DNA from 3 places in the Arthrobacter pigmenti genome. Region 3 is predicted to be linked to each of the others. Evidence: predicted binding sites of a transcription regulator. Region 3 holds the regulator's gene; each other region holds the start of a gene.
The links. The regulator HrcA, encoded in region 3, represses chaperone genes, less so after heat shock. The targets are predictions, from matches to a motif close to TTNGCACTCGNNNNNNNCGAGTGCNAA.

Region 1 (2,267 bases), 1.2 Mb from region 3:
TTCAAGGATTCCTCAACACATGAGCCAGTTCCCCCGCGACGAGTTCGACAAGGTGCCCGAAACCGCCGCACGTCAGGGAGTGCACAGGGAACGGCTTGTACCGCCCCGATCGGGTGGACTGGCACTGAAGATCCTTGTTGGCCTGATGGTGCTGGCAGTAGGCTTTGCCGCCTACTTCATTTTCCCGCGGCTCGGAATCGGCCAGGCAAGCGAATCAGCACCGGAGACTTCCAGCGCGGCGCCGTCAACGCCATCAACGGAGGAAACCGCCAGTGCGGCTCCCAGCGAGGAGCCGAGTCCTTCCGAAGCGCCCACGCCGGAACCTACACCTGTTGAGACGGAGCCGGAGGCCGTCGTCGACAGGGCGCAACCCGTAGCAGTGCTCAACGCCACTACGGTTGCCGGCCTGGCCAGCACTGCGGCAGGGCGGCTGCAGACTGACGGCTGGAATGTAACCCAGATTGCTAACTGGGCTGGGCAGCCGGTGCAGAGTTCTCTCATCCTGTATAACGGGGAGGAGCAGCGTGCTTCCGCCGAAGAGCTTGGGCGAGTGCTCGGCATAACCACGGTCCAGGGCAACGCTGGTTTCTCCGAAAACATAACCGTCGTGGTTGGGCCCGGCTTCCAGTAATCCGGTCCGGTTAAGGATCAATAACATTCACTGTGTTCTGCATCACTGACGTCCTCAAGTGGGATTAGATGTATTGCAGCCCCGCCATCAACAGCAAGCGGGGGATCTACACAGTGGGAGAACAACATGGCGCAGGGAACCGTTAAATGGTTCAACGCTGAAAAGGGATACGGCTTCATCACCGTAGATGAAGGTGGAGCGGACGTATTTGTGCATTGGTCCGCGATCCAGATGGAAGGCTACCGCGCACTCGATGAGGGGCAGCGGGTGGAGTTTGAGATCGGAGAAGGGCAGAAGGGGCCGCAGGCTGAAGCCGTGCGGCTGGCATCCTGATCCGCACCTACGTTCCAGAACGACGACGGCGCGTTCCCCACACGGGGGCGCGCCGTCGTCGTTGTTTTCCCAACGCGAACAGCTTGCACTCACACCTCTAGAGTGCTAATTATTGACTTAGCACTCGAGCGTGACGACTGCTAAGGCGTCGCCTTTCGAGTGAACAAGCACCTTCTGCGGTGAGGGCAGAACCGGGACGTACAGAGATCATCCCGGTGAAGTCCGTCCGTCGCGGGCATCGCAGACCGGTAGCAGCTGATCAAGACCGTCCCCGAAAGGACCTAAGCCGTTATGGCCAAGATCATTTCTTTTGATGAAGAGGCTCGCCGCGGCCTCGAGCGCGGGTTGAACATCCTCGCTGATGCAGTCAAGGTAACGCTGGGCCCCCGCGGGCGCAACGTTGTCCTCGAGAAGAAGTGGGGCGCCCCCACGATCACCAACGATGGCGTGTCCATCGCCAAGGAGATCGAACTGGACGACCCGTTCGAAAAGATCGGCGCCGAGCTGGTCAAGGAAGTTGCCAAGAAGACTGACGACGTCGCCGGTGACGGTACCACCACCGCCACTGTGCTCGCCCAGGCCCTGGTCAAGGAAGGCCTGCGTAACGTAGCCGCAGGTGCCGATCCCCTCAGCCTCAAGCGCGGCATCGAGAAGGCCGTTGACGCTGTGACCGCCGAGTTGCTCGCCTCCGCCAAGGAGATCGAGACGAAGGAAGAGATCGCCGCTACCGCTTCGATCTCCGCAGGGGACCAGCAGATCGGCGACCTGATCGCCGAAGCCCTCGACAAGGTTGGCAAGGAAGGCGTCATCACCGTCGAGGAGTCCAACACCTTCGGTCTTGAGCTTGAGCTCACCGAGGGCATGCGCTTCGACAAGGGCTACATCTCCGGCTACTTCGTCACCGACGCAGAGCGCCAGGAAACGGTCCTCGAAGACCCCTACATCCTGATCGTCAACTCGAAGATCTCCAACGTCAAGGACCTCGTTGCCGTCCTCGAGAAGGTCATGCAGTCCGGCAAGCCGCTGCTGATCATCGCCGAAGACATCGAGGGTGAAGCCCTGGCTACCCTCGTGGTCAACAAGATCCGCGGCACCTTCAAGTCTGTTGCCGTCAAGGCTCCGGGCTTCGGTGACCGCCGCAAGGCTCAGTTGGCCGATATCGCCATCCTCACCGGTGGCCAGGTCATCGCCGAGGAAGTTGGCCTCAAGCTGGAGAACGCAACCCTGGACCTGCTTGGTTCGGCCCGCAAGGTTGTTGTCACCAAGGATGAGACCACCATCGTCGAGGGTGCCGGAAACGCTG
Region 2 (2,267 bases), 730 kb from region 3:
CAACCACGTTGAGGGTGCCGCGGATCTTGTTCACCACAAGAGTGGACAGCGCCTCGCCCTCGATATCCTCAGCGATGATGAAGAGCGGCTTGCCCGCCTGCAGCGCCTTTTCAAGCAGCGGCAGGAATTCCTGCAGCGCCGAAATCTTGCCGGAGTTGATCAGGATCAGTGCGTCTTCGAGGACAGCTTCCTGGCGCTCTGCGTCAGTCACGAAGTACGGGCTGAGGTATCCCTTGTCGAACTGCATGCCCTCGGTGAGGACCAGTTCGGTCTGCGTGGTCGAGGATTCCTCGATCGTGATGACGCCGTCCTTGCCGACCTTCTCGAAAGCCTCGGCCAGCAGGTCGCCGACTTCCTGGCTCTGGGCCGAGATGGCAGCGACATTGGCGGTCTGCTTTCCGACAACCTCACGGGCGTTTTCCAGCAGGCGATCGGCAACAGCCTCGATGGAAACCTCGATGCCGCGCTTCAGGGCGCCGGGAGCGGCACCTGCTGCAACGTTGCGGAGGCCTTCCTTGACCAGTGCCTGCGCGAGGACTGTGGCCGTCGTCGTGCCGTCACCGGCGACGTCGTTGGTCTTGGTGGCAACTTCCTTGGCAAGCTGGGCGCCAAGGTTCTCATAGGGGTCGTCCAGCTCCACCTCACGTGCGATGGTCACGCCGTCGTTGGTGATGGTGGGTGCGCCCCACTTCTTGTCGAGGACGACGTTGCGTCCCCGCGGGCCGAGGGTCACCTTGACGGTGTCGGCCAGCTTGTCGACGCCGGCTTCGAGCTTGCGGCGCGCGGCGTCGTTGAACTCCAACTGCTTTGCCATATCTTGTTCCTTTCAGGCGTGTGCAGGGGTGTGTACCAGCAGGAAAAGAACCCCGGCCAATGGTGACCGGGGTTCTTCTGCACAACTACTTGACGACGATCGCCAGGACGTCGCGGGCGGAAAGAACCAGGTACTCCTGGCCGCCGTGCTTGACCTCGGTGCCACCGTACTTGGAGTAGATGACGACGTCGCCTTCGGAAACGTCAACCGGAACACGGTTGCCGTTGTCGTCAACGCGGCCGGGGCCTACTGCGACGACTTCGCCCTCCTGGGGCTTTTCCTTGGCGGTGTCCGGGATGACCAGGCCGGAAGCAGTGGTCTGCTCGCCTTCCAGCGGCCGGACAACAATACGATCTTCAAGAGGCTTGATAGAGACCGACACTCGGACCTCTCCTTCACTTGGTTGTATGAATCTTAGGTTTCGAGCAGGCGCTGACCGTCGTCGCGGTGCCGGTTGGCGCATCCTCGAAGGATTAGCACCCTCATGATGAGAGTGCCAAGTCTGACTTTATGCAACGGTTAGCACTCGGTCAAGGCGAGTGCCAGAGAGTTGTCACTTCACGTCTGTTCTGTCTGTCGATTCCGTGCAGGTTCGGCCAGACACGACGGCGAGTCGCCCCCGACACGCGCTGCAAACGCGTCGCCCTCTGACGAGACCTGCGCGGAATCGACCGGGTAGAGCTCACGCACGGTAGGAAACGGATTCCGGCTCGACGAAACGACGCGCACCCGGATCGGAATTGTCCACCACGAACGTAGCCCTGGACGCCGGATCGCATCCGCCGAGGTAAAGCCTTTGCCCCTGCACATACCGCCGCATGGAGAGATGTTCAGGATCGGGATTGGACCCGTCGCGGATTGCCATCCGCTCAGCCGTCACCGTAAACGGCACGTCCAGGAACACCGACACATCCCAAACCCCAGCAAGCTCGTCCCGGTGCAGGAACATGCCATCAATCAGCACGAGGCAATCGGATGGTGCCTGCTGCAACGGCGGACAGAGGGAACTATCAGTGGCAAGGTCATGGCAGGCCTCCCGGTAGAACCCGTCACCGCGAAGCGGCTCCAGCACCCACTCGCGAAACCGCCCGTAGTTATAGGAATCGAGCCAGAAACCCTCGGGAGAGTCCCGTCCGCGCCGGTAACGCACTGCGCTTGCCTTCAGGAAGTTATCCAGCCCGATACGGACCACAGCCCGGCCATCACGCGAGGCCAGAGCCGCAAGGGAATCAGCGAACGTCGTCTTGCCCGAACCATCCACACCGTCGACGCCCACCAGAACCCTGCCACCCCCGAAGGCGCGCCTGAGCACCGTGGCCAACACCCCGCCGTCGTCCGCTTTCCGTCCCATACTGGCAGCGTAGGTGAAATAAGCTCGACGGATGCTCATCACGGACCTTCAGCCACCTCATTACGACGACGCCGTCCAGCTCTGGGAGGCGGCCGGACTGAC
Region 3 (2,267 bases):
GCGCTTCCAGCCATTGGCGATGTCCGCTTGTGAACGGTTCGCCCAACCCAGGCGGCCCAGTATCCCGGTTTTCCAGTCTTCGCCGCGAGGGATCTCGGGCCAGGTATCCATGCCTAGCGCCCTTGGTTTGACGGCTTGCCAGACGTCCACGTAAGGATGCCCGACGATCAGCACATTTCCCGGCGCTCCGGGAATCCGCATCGCTTCGTCGGCGATGCGGGCCTCCTTCGTGCCGGGCAGGAGGTGGTCTACAAGAATCCCAAGGCGTCGCGACTGGCCTGGCTGGAATGCCCGCACGACGGCGGCGAGGTCATCGACGCCGTGTAGAGGCTCGACGACAATGCCCTCCACCCGCAAGTCATCTCCCCAGACCTTTTCCACCAGTTCCGCGTCGTGTTTACCCTCGACCCAGATCCTGCCGGCGCGCGCGACCCGCGCCCGTTGATTCGATACCCGGACAGACCCTGAGGCAGTGCGTTGCGGGTAGTTGTCCGGGACACCGAGAGGTGCGATGACCTCGACTGGGGCACCGTCGACATGAAATCCAAAACCAATCGGAAAGGTGCGTCGTTTGCCGCGGCGGTCTTCGAGCACCATGACATGGAGCCCGCCGGACTTCTCCGTGCTGAGGATCGCTCCAACGAACCCACTCTGAACGTCCTCCAGGACGACGCCTGGTTGCGCCTCCACCTTCTCAAGGGGGGATGATCGTGGTGCTGAAAGATCCTGGGATCCCCACGGATGATGTGACATGTAAGAAAGCTCGCCTCCGGATTCCGCGTCCTTCGCGGGACCGCCCCAATGCTAACAATCGGTCGGAGCGTATTAGACTTGGCACTTAGGCGTGTTGAGTGCTAATTCGTTGATGATGCGGCTGAGGACATCGGAGGTGAACATGAGCGAGCCCAGAAGGCTTGAGGTGCTGCGTGCCATCGTCGAGGACTATGTGCATTCCCGGGAGCCCGTGGGATCCAAGGCCCTCGTCGAGCGCCACCGGCTTGGTGTGTCCTCGGCCACTATCAGGAACGACATGGCCCTCCTCGAAGAAGAGGGACTGATCACCGCTCCGCACACAAGTTCGGGGCGGATTCCGACTGACAAGGGGTACCGGCTTTTCGTTGACAGGATCGCCGAGGTGAAGCCGCTCTCCGGTCCCGAAAAGAAGGCGATTCAATCTCTGCTTGAGAGCGCCGAGGATCTCGACGACGTACTTGACCGGACTGTGAGACTGCTGGCACAGCTGACCAACCAGGTTGCGGTTGTGCAGTACCCGCATCTGGGCGGCGCTGCGGTCCGGCATATAGAGTTTGTATTGCTTGCTCCCGGACGCGTACTGGTCGTGTTGATCTCCACCAACGGCGCCGTACAACAGAGGGTGGAGGTGGTTCCTGCGGAGACAAAGGAATCCGACCTGGCGGACCTGCGCCAGCGCTTTCTTGAGAAGGTTGCAGGCGTTCGTCTCGCCGCCGTGCCCCAGGAGCTTGCCGTGTGTATCGCTGCGCTCCCGCAGGCGCTGCAGGGCATGGCACAATCGCTCGGGCAAAGTCTGGAACAACTTTCGGCTTCCAATAGGGAAGACAGGATCGTTCTGGCGGGCACGGCTAACCTTGCGCGTTCCACACTCGACTTCCCCTTGACCATCGGGCCGGTCCTTGAAGCGTTGGAGGAGCAGGTCGTTATGCTGCACCTTTTGTCCGAAATGAAGCAGGACGCGCTCGGCGTGTCCGTACGTATTGGACGCGAGAATCCGCACGGGGGCCTGTCCGAAGCTTCGGTAATTGCAACGGGTTACGGACCGGATGCATTGGCGAAGGTGGGGGTACTCGGTCCCACGAGAATGGATTACCCAACAACCATGGCCGCTGTACGAGCGGTTGCTCGTTATCTTTCCCGCATCCTCGATGAATCGTGACCGGATGACGGGGCCCATAATCCACAACCGTTTGCACGGTAAGAACCACAGGAAGTGATGTGCAGGAGTGAGTAATCACTACGAAGTCCTCGGCGTCGCACGCGATGCCAGCGGAGAAGAGATCAAGAAGGCGTACCGGAAGCTCGCCCGCAAGCTCCATCCGGATGTGAACCAGGGGCCGGAGGCTGCCGATCAGTTCAAGCTGGTCACACGCGCGTACGAGGTTCTTTCAGACCCGCAAAAGCGCCGCGTGTACGACACCACCGGCAATGAAAATGGTACTGATAACGGTTTCGGGAGCGGTTATTCAGGGTCCGGGTTTGCCTTCCAGGACATTTTCGAGACGTTCTTCGGT

Region 1: groL (chaperonin GroEL) is a predicted target of HrcA. The motif match lies at 1,082-1,108, and genes of this name have one in related genera.
Region 2: groES (co-chaperone GroES) is a predicted target of HrcA. The motif match lies at 1,334-1,360, and genes of this name have one in related genera.

Annotation. Positions count from the first base shown of each region.
Region 1 is NZ_JAATJL010000001.1:386,934-389,200, forward strand. It holds gene BJ994_RS01890 (LytR C-terminal domain-containing protein) at 20-631, shown strand; gene BJ994_RS01895 (cold-shock protein) at 758-964, shown strand; gene groL (chaperonin GroEL) at 1,256-2,267, shown strand, end outside.
Region 2 is NZ_JAATJL010000001.1:2,363,888-2,366,154, forward strand. It holds gene groL (chaperonin GroEL) at 1-814, opposite strand, end outside; gene groES (co-chaperone GroES) at 900-1,196, opposite strand; gene BJ994_RS10915 (nucleoside/nucleotide kinase family protein) at 1,497-2,204, opposite strand; gene BJ994_RS10920 (GNAT family acetyltransferase) at 2,197-2,267, shown strand, end outside.
Region 3 is NZ_JAATJL010000001.1:1,636,181-1,638,447, reverse strand. It holds gene BJ994_RS07495 (DUF3097 domain-containing protein) at 1-753, opposite strand, end outside; gene hrcA (heat-inducible transcriptional repressor HrcA) at 896-1,912, shown strand; gene dnaJ (molecular chaperone DnaJ) at 1,980-2,267, shown strand, end outside.